3 regions of the Shewanella sp. SM69 genome follow, and region 3 is predicted to be linked to each of the others. Evidence: predicted binding sites of a transcription regulator. Region 3 holds the regulator's gene; each other region holds the start of a gene.

What was found. Region 3 encodes LexA, which represses DNA repair genes until DNA is damaged. Its sites were predicted from a motif close to TACTGTATNNNNATACAGTA; they were not measured.
Positions count from the first base shown of each region.
Region 1: a site for LexA is predicted at 2,509-2,528, ahead of L5M37_RS19675 (S24 family peptidase). Genes of this name have one in related genera too.
Region 2: a site for LexA is predicted at 2,625-2,644, ahead of dinB (DNA polymerase IV). Genes of this name have one in related genera too.

Region 1 covers NZ_JAKKRV010000018.1:27,492-32,197, reverse strand. Annotated here, with positions in the region: gene L5M37_RS19690 (HigA family addiction module antitoxin) at 1-467, shown strand, start outside; gene L5M37_RS19685 (hypothetical protein) at 620-1,726, opposite strand; gene L5M37_RS19680 (hypothetical protein) at 1,967-2,326, shown strand; gene L5M37_RS19675 (S24 family peptidase) at 2,544-3,260, shown strand; gene L5M37_RS19670 (Y-family DNA polymerase) at 3,257-4,504, shown strand.
Region 2 covers NZ_JAKKRV010000006.1:180,403-185,108, forward strand. Annotated here, with positions in the region: gene L5M37_RS10595 (FAD:protein FMN transferase) at 1-1,021, shown strand, start outside; gene nqrM ((Na+)-NQR maturation NqrM) at 1,037-1,261, shown strand; gene bfr (bacterioferritin) at 1,514-1,987, shown strand; gene bfr (bacterioferritin) at 1,997-2,464, shown strand; gene dinB (DNA polymerase IV) at 2,668-3,744, shown strand; gene L5M37_RS10620 (LysR family transcriptional regulator) at 3,789-4,688, opposite strand.
Region 3 covers NZ_JAKKRV010000016.1:36,357-41,062, forward strand. Annotated here, with positions in the region: gene coxB (cytochrome c oxidase subunit II) at 1-1,210, opposite strand, end outside; gene L5M37_RS18640 (cell division inhibitor SulA) at 1,613-2,125, opposite strand; gene lexA (transcriptional repressor LexA) at 2,122-2,742, opposite strand; gene plsB (glycerol-3-phosphate 1-O-acyltransferase PlsB) at 2,903-4,706, shown strand, end outside.

The sequences.
Region 1 (4,706 bases), on a different contig from region 3:
TTGAAGCTGTCAAAATTATCCCTGGTCATAACGACTTAGGTGAATTGGAAACCGAAAGACTTAGAAAGTGGGTGACAATTGTCCGCGAATCATGTGAAGAACTTAACCGTTCAGAAGTTGGTGATTTATGTATCGGGACACTACTATCAGCATCTGCTATCGGAAAAGACGAAATTTGGCCGTGTGAAGAAGTAAGAGAGATCCTTGAAGACTTTCAGTCTGAAGGCATCATGAGAGGAATGCGCACAGGTGTTTATAATTCTCGAGAAGTCACAACGCGTATGCCTAGTGATGGTGGCGACCAAGAAAGAAACCTAGCAGAAAAATACAGGGAGTTTGGTCAGAAAATGCTGTCATCTTACCCTTATGTTGCCGCGAAACTTCTGTTTGCTATCGCAGAGTCTTATGAGCATGATGCGAAACGGTATGATGCTGATGCTAGCGCAAGGTTGAGATTAGGTAGGTAAGATAAGTCATATGCACTTTTGTAATTAAGTTTACTTTTTCTCATCTGAATGAAGCAAGTTAGATCTGTTACTCTAACTTGCTTTTGTCCAGAAGTAAGCCACAAGGAGTATGAAAGTTATTCCTCTCCAACACGAACATCCTTCGAAATATCTTATTTTTTCTCGGTCTGACTGCCCGCCACACGGTTGGCAGCTAGAGCTTGGGATAATATCTCCCGTTCACGCTCGGATTGAGATAGATCTAATTTCACCTGATTCAGTTGTTTTTCGACGCTAATAAGCTCAGCTTGGACGCTTCCGAGTTGGTTTGCTTGCTGACGATAACTATTGAGATCTGTATTAAGTCTTTGCGTATCACGCTCAAATGCCAACTTTTCTGCATTAACCTCGGCTAGTTTTGCTCGAGAGTCTGCTAATTCATTGCGCACCGATACTAAGGTTGCCGTTAAATTTTCCGCAGTCTTACCTAGCTTGGCTTCTGTAGCCTTTAATTCTGTTCGGTCCTGCGTCAATCGCTCAAGGTTCGCTGTGGTGTATGAGATCTGGTCTTGCTGCTTTGATAGTGTGGCCTGCAGAGTTGCAATGGTGGCCTTCGCTTGCTCTAACTCTCGCTGTTCTAGTTCACGCTTCGCAAAATCGATGCTGAGTAATTTAATTTGCTCTCGAGATGCCCTTAATTCGGTCTCTGCTTGTGCAACGCGCCCATTCGCTGCGTCTACTAATGCTTCTGCTTTTAATACTTCGGCTTTTGCGTGATTTCTTGCGTCATCAATGGCCTTTTCGCTGGTGGCCTTTAACTCTCGCAGTTGTTGCTCTATCAGGCTTACAGCGGATTGGGCCTTTTCGACCTTGGCTGCGGTGCTGGTTTCAATCTCCGCAACTTGAGCCGCCGTAGTATTCAAGACGCTTTCTAACTTATCTTCACTGTCACTTAACAGCGATAGCGTTTCATCAAGGTTTCGCGTCAACTGGGCAACTTGCTCGGTCAGCGATTCGTTACGACGGTCAATCATGAGCAACAGTTCTTGAGACAGCAACTTAGCTACGGCAAGGCTTCCAACCTCTTCCGCGATAGCATTTTTTCTATGCTCAAGATTATTTTTGTACTCAATCAAGAACCCTTGGATCGACGATGTTCTGCCCTGCAGATGAACGCTCAAGTTACGTGTCGTTGGCTCGACACCGTTTTTAAGCATTTCATTCGCGAGCTTAGTCACTTCCTCAAGAGTTGCCTTCGGTTTCACTGCCAATTGTTCCATTTGCTTGCCTCAAACATCTTCAAAGTTAATGACTTACATCGATAAATCACAGTGTAGCCAGTTATTCAACACTCTGCAATGGAAACGATTTTTTTACGGAAACATCGTTTCCCGTTTCCCGTGGTGATTTGCGTCATTCTTGTCTTGTATGGTGCTGATATAGAAGGGTAAATCCTGAAATTGGCCAGAATCGGCCGCCGTAATAGAATGTTCCTACATCAACTGAATGGGACAGAAAAAATGACCGAACTAGCAACTACGCCAACTGCACCGCGCAACCATGCAGAGGTCGCTATGTACCACTACTATCTGACCAATGCCGTGTTGACGACGAGCCCCAACGAGCAAGTCATTGGTGATGTGTTGGGGATGGGGGAAGATGACTTTGTGATGGAGCTGTTTGCGCTGTCTGAAGCGTTTTGGCTAAAAGGTGAAGATCTCTATGCCGAGGGTAAAGCGTTCTCAGGGCTTGCGGTATTCGACGTTGTGGCTGAGCTGGCTGAGTTCTTCTGGGGGTATGTAGAGCATACTGGAGAAATGCCTGACCTTGATGCGTTCAAGCTGGATATTGACCGAGTGTTTGAGACTTACACGCGATAAATCACCTGTCTAATACTCTTCAAAACAGTGAGGCCTACAACCCCGATGGTAGTAGGCCCAACTTCCAAGCAGTAGTTTCTAACCCTGTAATGGAGTGCTTATCTTTTTAATATTTGTTCCCTCCATGTATTCTTTACGCAAAAAATCATCTTCGGGATTTTCGATGTTTCAATAATTAGTTATACTGTATTAATGTACAGTATTTGTGATTTGTCCTATGAACGTCATCATTGGTTTGGCATCGGCAGGCATACACGGCTTTGAGAGCCCCGCCGCTGGATACCAAGAGAAGGCGCTAAGCCTCAATAATCTTATTGTCTCACACCCATCAGCAACGGTATTTGCAGAGGTTACCGACGATGCTATGACGGGTCTTGGGCTATTTACCGGAGATCTACTTGTCGTTGATAAGTCATTGACTGCGACGCGGGGAGATGTCGTTTTGGCGCTGGTGGACGGCGAAACCGTTTGTCGGCAGCTAGACCATGACCATCATAAACTTCATGCCAATACCAATGCTCATTATTCCGAAATATCAGTCACAGACGGGATAGAGATTCAGGGCGTGGCCATTTGTGCCGTGCGCTTTCATCGACGAAAGCGCGATCCTCTAGTGTTGAAAAGCCTTGATGACCTTCTGGTTGAATCGACGTTTGTGGGCCGTGCAAGAGGTGACTCGATGACGGGGGTGGGCATTCACTCCGGTGACATCCTGATAGTGTCACGTCAACTCACCGCAGGTTCAGGCGATGTCATTATTGCCATGTACGAAAACGAATTTGTCTGTAAAGTCCTCGATCTCACCAATAGCAGGCTGTTATCGGCTAACGACTATTTTGAGCCGGTGTTAATCAAGCCGGATGATAGATTTTGGTGTGAGGGTGTTGTGCCAGCATCAATTAGGCTACTAAAACAGCCGAGTTTATTGCTATGAGCAGTATTATCGCGCTTTGCGACGGGAATAAATTTTATAGCTCATGCGAACAGATTTTTAACCCTCTGTATCGTGGTAAGGCACTAATCGTGGTCTCGAACAATGACGGGATGATCGTGACGTTAAGCCCAGAAGCGGCCGCGTTGGGACTTAAAAAATTCACGCCTTACTTTCAAGTGGCCGAGTTCTGTCGGGCGAATGGGGTGGTCATTTGCTCGAGCAATTATGCGTTGTATTCAACAATCAGCACCCAGTTCATGAGGGTCGCGTCGAGAGAGTGCTATTCGTATTTTCCCTATTCTATTGACGAAATTTTTGCTGAATTTGGCAACGACACACCACAAAACCTATCAAAATTAGGCCGTAAGCTAAGGCATGATGTGTGGCGCGAGGTTAGATTGCCTATCGGTGTCGGGCTAGGGGATTCCTTGACGCTGGCGAAGGCCGCAAATCATGCTGCGAAGCGCTTAGGCTATCGCGGTGTTTGCGTGATTAAAGCGCATAATCGCGAAGCCATCTTAGGGGCGATGTTGACTACCGATGTGTGGGGGGTGGGTAAACGAATTGGTCAGTGGCTAAGTTCGATGGGGATTCACACGGCGCTGCAGTTGGCCCAGATGAAGACTAAGACCGCGAGGAAAATGTTTGGCGTTAACATCGAAAGAACGGTTTTCGAGCTGAATGGGACAAAGGCGTTTAGCTGGGACGATATGCCCGTTAATAAGCGACAGATATTCTCTACACGCTCGGTTGGCCAGCGAATAACGACGATAGCAGGGTTAAAGGAGGCGTTGTCATTCCATGCGTGTGAAGCGGCTCGAAAGCTAAGGGGTCAAAAATCGGTAGCACGTTGCTTGGTATTTTTTGCTCAAACATCCGCGTATGACAAGCATGGTGTTAGTGGTTTCAGTCGGACAATTCATTTACCAGCTCCCACCAGTGACAGCATGATCATCAGTCAGCAAATTACCTCTGCGGTTGAGTCATGTTATGCCGCAGTGCCGTACTATCGCGTTGGGGTAGGGCTATTAGATATAGAACCAGGCTTGCAGCTCGATATGTTCAACGACAACCTGGGAAAACCAGCGTTGATGTCAGTCATGGACAGATTAAACGAGCAAATGGGCAAAGGTGCCGTGTTCGTCGCCGCCAATGGCATTGAGAAAAATTGGCAGATGCGCCGTGAGTTTTTGAGCCCGTCCTATCTAACCAACTGGAATGACATCCCTAATATCAAGTGTTAGGACTTGATTAAGGAATACTAGCGTATTAGTACATTAGCATTTAGCAAAACCTACCTCAGAATGACCAAAATTTGCCTCATTGTGACTTTATGGGATGATTTTCTTAATGAATACAGGAGAAAATCATCATGATACCTAAGACACAGCGGGAGCGACAAATTGATGATTGGCAATGCAGTACCACCGGTGATGGCTAAAGAAG
Region 2 (4,706 bases), on a different contig from region 3:
CTCAGCGTTAAAGTATTCATTTAACTGGCTAGTCCTCGTGGGACTGGCCTTTTTTGTTTCAGCCTGTTCAAAGCAAAACGAAGTCATTTCGTTGGCCGGCAGCACTATGGGCACGACTTATCACATTAAAGTCGTCCCGAATGAGAAGATGCCGACGGCGCAGTTACTTCAAGCGGAGATTGATTTAGCCCTTGAGCTAGTCAATGACCAGATGTCGACGTATCGGCCTAATTCAGAATTATCCCGTTTCAACCAATTGCCATTGGAGCAAAGCGTTGAAGTCTCACCGGATACCATAAAAGTGGTGCAAGAGGGAATACGTTTATATCAAGTGACGGATAAGGCACTTGATATTACCTTAGGTCCTTTAGTTAATCTGTGGGGGTTTGGACCTGATAAGCGTCCAACGAAAGTTCCGACACAGGCTGATATTGATGCGGCTAAAGCCAAAACAGGGATTAGTGAACTTTCCATTGAAGGCAACCGTCTAAGTAAGCACAACACCCATTTATATGTAGACTTATCATCAATCGCGAAGGGATTTGGGGTTGATAAGATCGCTTCCATTCTTGATAAATACCACGCGACAGGGTATTTAGTTGAAATCGGTGGCGAACTGAGTATCAAAGGTGCCAAAGGTGATGGAAGCTCTTGGCGTGTTGCGATAGAGCAACCGACCAATGATGGCTCTGAAGCCGTACAGCAGGTTATTGCACCTGGTACTATGGCGATGGCGACCTCTGGTGACTATCGTAATTATTATGAAGAAGACGGCCAACGTTTTACGCATATAATCGATCCGCGTACTGGTTTACCGATAAATCATAAGTTAGCATCCGTGACTGTATTGCATCAAAATTGTATGACGGCCGACGGTTTTGCGACGGCCATGATGGTTTTGGGCACAGAAGCATCATTGGAGCTTGCCAAGAAGGAACACTTGGCGATAATGCTAATCGAAAAGCAAGGCGACGGATTTAAGGTTTATTACAGCGACGCCTTCAAGCCTTTCCTTATTTAGTTTTTGGAGTAAACCATGACCTCTTTTATCGCGGCATTTGTGATCTTGTTAGTCTTCTTTTTGCTCATGTCGATTGGTTATCTCATCAAGCGCAAAGCCGTTGAAGGAAGTTGTGGCGGTTTAGGTGTTCTAGGGATTGAAAAAGCGTGTGATTGTGATGACCCTTGTGACAAACGTAAACGTCGTATGGCCGCTGAAGAAGCGCGTCGTGAGAAGTTAACGAAAGACCGCATTATCTAAATAGTCTTGATTCGATCATAGCCTCCAATTTAGGGGGCTATTTTTTGCCTCGTATTTTCTTACACGGGTTAATCATTTGAGATTTATCCTTGGGATTAGAGTGGGATAGCAAGTTAATCTAAGCAGGAATGAGAATGCTTTTCATCATTAAGTGAGTGAAATATAAAGATAATTTGAGTTGGTAGATAAATTGTACTAGGCTAGAAGCTTGATTTAGATCAATCTTTTCACGCTTACCAAGGATAGTAACTTATGAAAGGTCATCCTAAAGTGGTTGGGCAACTGAATCGGGTGCTTACCTGTGAGTTGACCGCCATCAATCAATATTTCCTCCATGCCCGCATGTTTAAACATTGGGGCTTAGAGAAGTTAAACCACGTCGAATACAAAAAATCCATCCAAGATATGAAGCACGCCGATAAGCTCATCGAGCGGGTGCTGTTTTTGGAAGGTCTGCCTAATCTGCAACAACTCGAAAAACTTCGCATTGGTGAACATAGCCAAGAGATGCTCGACTGCGATCTGGCCATGGTGCAAGAGCAGCTTACATTGCTGCGTGATGCGATTAGCTTGTGTGAAGCCGAACAGGACTATGTGAGCCGCGATCTGCTGGAAGATATTCTCGAAGACGAAGAAGAGCACTTAGATTGGCTCGAGTCGCAGCAAGAGCTCATTACGCTAACCGGTATTCAAAATTATCTACAATCGCAAATTAGCGACCAATAGGAGCAAGATATGAAAGGCGATAAAGACGTTATCGATGCGTTAAATCGACTCCTAACGGGAGAACTCTCGGCAATGGATCAGTATTTTGTCCATGCCCATATGTATGAAGATTGGGGCCTGAATGAACTCTATGAGCGTATCGCCCATGAGTCAGATGATGAGAAAGCCCATGCAGCCAAATTAGTGCAGCGCATTTTATTCCTCGAAGGTACACCCAATGTTGCCGCCCGTGAGGCATTGAACATAGGTAAAGATGTAGAAGAGATGCTACGTAATGATCTCGCCTACGAATACAAGGTCGCGGACGATTTGCGCAAAGTGATTGCACTGTGTGAGCAGAAGCAAGATTACCAGACCCGCGAAATCCTTGAAGTATTACTCGACGATACAGAGTCTGACCATATGTATTGGCTCGAAAAACAACTTGGGCTTATCGACCGTGTTGGGCTGCAAAACTACCTGCAAACTAAGATGTGAGCCTTAGATTGTTAGGTTGAGTAAATACCTAGGCCACTGAGTGTAATGGCCTAGGAAACTCAGTTATTAAGCATGTCTGTTGTTCCTCACACTTGTCTTGTTCTCTTTTTCAGCGCTAGGCCACATCTTATTGGCCCCAAATCTATCAGGAATACTTGATTACTGTTTTTATATACAGTATTTTGGCGTTGGAGGAATTCAACGTGCGAAAAATTATTCATATCGATATGGACTGCTATTTTGCTGCAGTGGAAATGCGCGACTTTCCTGAGTACCGTGGCAAGCCTTTAGCCGTGGGGGGGAGTAGCGACCGTCGCGGTGTTATCAGTACTTGCAGTTACGAGGCACGTAAATTCGGTATACGTTCAGCAATGGCAACGGCTTATGCCTTTAAGTTATGCCCTGAGCTGATTTTAGTTCCGGGTCGGATGCAAGTTTACAAAGAAGTGTCGCTACAAATTCGTGAAATATTTTCCCGCTATACCCAATTAATTGAGCCGCTTTCCTTAGATGAAGCTTATTTGGATGTGAGTGAGTGCCAACAATATAAGGGCTCTGCGACCTTGATTGCCCAAGCGATTCGTCGCGATATCTTAGCCGAAACGGGTTTAACCGCATCGGCGGGTATCGCACCAGTAAAATTTTTAGCTAAGGTCGCCTCGGATCTGAACAAGCCAAACGGCCAATATGTCATTACGCCAGAGACGCTTTCTGAGTTTGTTAAGACCTTATCGCTGCGTAAAATTCCCGGTGTTGGCAAAGTCACCGCCGAAAAGCTCTCTTCGCTCGGGCTCAATACCTGTGGCGATGTGCAAGCTTATTCTAAACCTGAGCTCTTAGCGCGATTCGGTAAGTTTGGTGGTGTGTTGATTGAGCGTTCCCAAGGCATAGATGAAAGGGGTATTTCTGCCGACAGAGAGCGCAAATCAGTGGGTGTTGAAACCACGTTAGCAAAGGATATTTATAGCTTAGAGCAGTGCCAGCAGGTGATGCCGAGTTTGATCCAAGAACTGTCGTTGCGTTTAAGTCGCAGTGCTAAGGAACGCAAAATACATAAACAGGTGGTCAAACTTAAGTTTAACGATTTCAAGCAGACTACAATTGAGCACCGCAGCGATGAAGTCTCGATTGTAATGTTCTATGAGCTACTCGCGCAGGCAATCGAAAGGCAAGAAGGCCGTGGCATTCGTCTATTAGGGATTTCAGTTGGCCTTACCGATTCTACTCTTGTCGTCGCCACAAGCTTAAACGGCCAGACTCAGCTGGATTTAGCACTCTAGCCGTTTATTGAGTCGATAAGCCGCAGACTTATGCCTGCATTGGCTCAATAAGCCTCGGGTGGATTCGCCAACATAAAATCAATTAACAGTCTGACTCGTAAGGGCAGGTTGTCTCGATCGCGATACATCAAGTAGGCGGTACGCGGAATACCTTGCCACTCGGGCAGTATTTGAATGAGTTTGCCACTTCGTATCTGTTCACTCGCCATGCTGATGGGTATGAGTCCAATCCCAAGCCCCGCCACCACGGCCTGACAGGCAATCGCCATATCATCGACGGCTAATTTGATATTCCCCCTTGGTTCAAACTCGACATTTTGCCCTGTGCGATTGTGCTGTAAACGCCACGTTTTTGTGGGCTTGGCGATGATAACCGGATGCTGTTCCAGCTCTTCAATGGATTGCAGCGCATGCCACTGGGTTGCCGATGTGCTGGTGCAAAGTACAAAGCTAATCGCGGTAAGTGGCCTTGCAATCCAATCGGGATCTTTAGGTTCGCCCACTCGAAAGGCGATATCGATGGCGTTTTCACTGACATCGATATTCATGTTCGACAGACTTAAATCGATATCAATATTGGGATAATGCCGTTGGAAGGCGTTGAGTGATTCACCCAGCCAGCGATAGGTTGTATTGATGGGCGCCGAGATCCGCAATTTGCCAACCGCTTGATGTTTATCCGCATGCAACTCACCAGATACCTGGTTTAACTCGATAAATAGCGGGCCGCAGCGTTCGAGATACCGCTGACCTGTGGCGGTAAGGTTGACTCTATGGGCGTCTCTGTGCAGTAAACGCAGACCTAAGGATTGTTCTAACAGATTGATTCGACGGCTTAAGGTTGAAGGTGGAATGCCTAAGTGCTGCGCCGCGAGCTTAAAACTCCCTTGCTGTGCCACTACCCAAAATAAGCGCATATCGTCTAAGGAATAATTAAGTTTCATATTTGGAATTTAAGCTCT
Region 3 (4,706 bases):
TTGCGGGATCGATTGCAGCTGAGACGTCTGCAGGTGCGGGTGTCGGAGTTGTACTGCTTGGTACCGCGGCGGATGTTTGTGCAGAATTGCCGTTCATGTACTCGTTGACGTCTTTGGCTTGCACTGCATCGCCAGTATTATTGCCCCAAGCATTACGCTCGTAGGTAGTCACTGCCGCGATTTCTTGTGCAGTCAATTGCTTACTAAACGCTTGCATGGCTGTACCCGTTTTACCGTTGAGCACAATTTCAAGGTGGCCGCTGAGCGGTCCCGTTGCAATCGGGCTACCTTTAAGGTGCGGAAATACGCCTTGCAACCCTTCGCCATTGGGCTGGTGGCAGGCTGCGCAGTGCCCGAGGTAAACTTGTTCACCTTGAGTCATCAACTCTTCTTTACTTAGGGTTTGTGATAAAGCGGCTTGAGCGGCTTCAGCCGCAGCACCTGCGGCTTGTTTCTGCTCTGTGACCCAAGCCTCAAACTCGGCTTCGGGTAACGCTTGTACTACGATAGGCATAAAACCATGGTCTTTACCGCAGAGCTCGGCGCATTGACCACGGTAAATGCCGGGTTTGTCGATGCGAGTCCAGGCCTCATTGATAAATCCTGGATTGGCATCTTTCTTAATGGCAAAGGCGGGTACCCACCAAGAATGGATGACATCCTCTGAAGTCATCAGAAAGCGGATTTTGCGGTTTATTGGTAGAACGAGCGGTTTATCGACTTCCAATAGATAGTTTTCACCCTTGGTTTCGGTGCCTTCGATTTGTGCTCTGGGTGTTGTCAGTATGCTATAAAAATCAATATCTTGATCGAAATAGCTGTAATGCCATTTCCATTGGGACCCCGTAACTTTTACGGTGAGATCGGCGTTGCTGGGATCTTCCATTGCGATTAAAGTTTTTGTCGCTGGAATCGCCATTAAGATCAAAATGATAAATGGCAGAATCGTCCAAGCGATTTCAACTTTAGTGCTTTCGTGAAAGTGGGACGCGACAGCGCCTTTGGATTTTCTGTGGTTGATCATGGCGTAAATCATGACGCCAAAGACCACTAGGCCTATTGCGCAGCAGATATACAAAATGGTCATGTGCAAGTGATAAACCTTGCCACTGATCTCGGTCACGCCAGGGGTCATGTTGAACCGCATGTCCGCGGCGGTCAACGGTGGTGCGAAAAGCACCACGAGTAAACAATACAACAATTGCTTCACAAGACTTCTCCTCTGCCAATTGCGAATAGCAACTACAAAGAAGAGCAACACAGTAAGTCTCAACTCTATGCAAACTCTTCAGTTCCCAAAAAAGCTTTTTTGACTTCAACGTGCGTTGGCGGCTGTTACTTTTAATCAAGTATTGTTACTGCTGGTAATTAGCCACGCTGGCACATACTGCTGAAATAAATCTGTTCTCTATTTTTAGTGGCGCTTCGAGTTCGATAAATACTCGATTCATTGACCACGGAAGGTGATATATCATCACCGACTTAACCAACCATACTTGCTGTTTAAATATTGATCAAGATCACTTATTTATCTAATTATCTGAAAAATTGCCAAAAAAAAGCCTCACATTCATAGGTGAGGCGGCTTTCAAGGTAAAAATTAAATGAATATTTAGTGTACAGCGCTAAAAAAAGATTGCTGACCGAAGAGATTGCCTTGCTCAATGCGTACGTCGGCATGTAAGTGACTGTTTACGTCTTCAAGCACTATGCCCATAGCTCGGGCACTTTTAGCCACGATTTGTAGGCGTCGATTATCCCGCGCATCCAATGATTGAGTCCAAGTAATGACTGCACTGGACGTACCACTTGTCAGGGCTTTTTCCATTGCCCACAGGGTTTCGACTTCATCTTTAGCATGTACCAGCAAAACTCTATCCATACGCACACCTGCGCTGGCGAGCATTTGCTTGTAGCCAATACTTGGAGGGTTGATGAGCACTAACCAACGGCCCTGTTGGCTTAACTGAGCGAGTTGTGCACTCAGATGAATTAATTCTTGGCGACCTTGAGTCTTAGTTGGCATGCAGGCGATGGGCGCATGGTGCCAGTCATAGTCAGCATCACGGACTTCATCGAGCCACAGGCCCGGATGGCGGGGGGCATTGCCAAGTAGTTTATTCATAGCCAATCTCCATTACGGATCACACCGACGGCGAGTCCTTCAATTGTTAAACTTTGGAAGCCTAAATCCACTTTAATCGGGGAGTAATCTTCATTTTCGGCATGTAGATAGACTACATTACCTTTTTTTTCGAAACGTTTAACAGTGACATCGTCATCGACTCTAGCGACAACCACTTGACCATTTCTAGCTTGTTCTACTTTATGAACTGCCAGCAAATCACCTTCGAGAATGCCGATATTTTTCATGCTGTCGCCTTTTACTCGCAGTAAAAAATCGGCGGCGGGATGGAACATGCTTGGGTCGACTTGGTAGTACTGTTCAACATGTTCTTGGGCGAGGATAGGTTCACCTGCGGCCACTTGGCCGATGAGCGGTAAACCTGTTTCAGTCAAATCTTCGATTTCCGCAGGCAGACGAATGCCCCGAGATGTGCCAGGCATGATCTCAATGCAGCCCTTTTTCGCCAACGCTTTAAGGTGTTCTTCAGCCGCATTGGCGCTCTTAAAACCTAAACGGGTTGCGATTTCTGCCCGAGTGGGTGGCATGCCAGTATCGGCAATATTTCGTTTAATTAGCTCTAATATTTCAGCTTGGCGTGGCGTCAAAGGTCTCATGGTGTTTCCTGTTTTTCTATACAGTTACTGTTAGTATATACAGTATTATTTGCAGCGCAAGTATTAACCACTTTTTAGCTATGTTGGAGAGAATTAGCGAATATTGCCCATAGTCTGGTATTCTATCGGGCTAGTAAACGCACTTAATTGCATAAGAATAATGCCTAAACACGACTCTCTTTGGTTGAAATCATTACGTTGGATCCAAAAACACTTAGTGCACACTATTGTGGTGCCTCAGGATCCCTTTGCCGATCTGAATCTGGATGCTTCCAGACCCCTTGTTTATGTGATGAAAACAGAATCCCTCAGTGACATCGCTGCTTTGAGCGAAATAACGGCTAAGTTAGGCTTACCAAGCCCTTATGAGCCTCTAGTGGCTAATGGTGTGACTGCGCCTCGGGTTGTCTGTCTTCAAGGACGTAAGCCACTATTTGGCGAACGTGCTGGTAATGAGCCTTTCCTCGAATGCTTTATGCGTTTGTTAGCCGTGCATAAGGAACGTCCTGAATTGGATATTCAACTGGTGCCCGTGAGCTTGTATTGGGGTCGCACGCCAGGGAAAGAAGACGACACTATGAAGGCGGCCGTATTTGAGCGGGAAAACCCGACTTGGTTGCGCAAGTGCTTGATGATTCTGTTCTTAGGTCGACATAACTTCGTGCAGTTTTCGAATGCCGTATCCCTGCGTTACATGGCTGACGAACATGGCACCGACATGGGGATTGCCCATAAGTTAGCACGGGTTGCGCGCGTGCATTTCCGTCGTCAACGTAAGGTAATGACAGGGCCTGTGCTGCCAAACCGCCAAGCACTGTTTCATTCGTTGCTCAAATCTGAGTCGCTGCGCAAAGCGATTCAAGAAGAAGCCGCCAGTAAAAAGATTTCTGAGACCCAAGCGCGCGAGACGGCTATTGAGTACCTCGATGAAATCGCTGCCGATTACTCAGACAGTTTAGTGCGCATTGCCGAGCGTTTCTTAACTTGGCTGTGGAACAAGCTTTACAGCGGGATCAACATTAAAGGCGCCGAGCAAGTTCGGCAGTTGCACCATGATGGCCACGAGATTGTTTATGTGCCTTGCCATCGCAGCCACATGGATTACCTGCTGTTATCGTATATTTTGTATTATCAAGGCATGGTTCCGCCGCACATTGCTGCTGGCATCAACCTCAATTTCTGGCCCGCGGGACCTATGTTCCGTCGCGGTGGTGCCTTCTTCATCCGCCGTAGTTTTAATGGTAACAAGCTGTACACCGCAGTATTTCGTGAGTATTTAGATCAGCTGTTTGCTAAAGGTTATTCGGTGGAATACTTCTCCGAAGGTGGCCGTTCACGTACTGGCCGTCTGTTGGCGCCGAAAACTGGCATGATCGCCATGACGATGAACAGCGTACTGCGCGGTATTGAACGTCCTGTCACACTTGTGCCTGTGTATTTAGGCTATGACCATGTGATGGAAGTAGCGACTTACCATAAAGAGTTAAGCGGTAAGAAAAAGAAAAAAGAATCTGTGTGGCAGGTGTTCGGTGCCATTCGTAAATTAGGTAATTTCGGCCAAGGTTATGTGAATTTTGGCGAGCCTATTACCCTGCAAAATTTCTTAAATGAGCGTGCGCCAAACTGGCGTGCTGAGTTGGCCGATGATCCCGAGCAGAAACCAAGTTGGTTAACGCCAGCGGTAAACGTGCTGGCTAATCGGGTGATGACGCGTATCAATGATGCCGCAGCCGCGAGTTCTGTGACTTTGACTAGCTTAGTTTTACTGGCGACAGATCAAAACGCCTTAGAACGTAGTCTGCTGGAGCGTCAGCTTGATTTGTATCTGACCCTACTCAAAAAAGTGCCTTACACTTCTTATACATCTGTTGCCGAAGGTGATGGTAAGCATTTAGTGCAGCAAGGTTTAGAGCTGAACAAGTTTGTTGTTAGTGCCGATCCTTTAGGGGAAATAGTGTCTATCG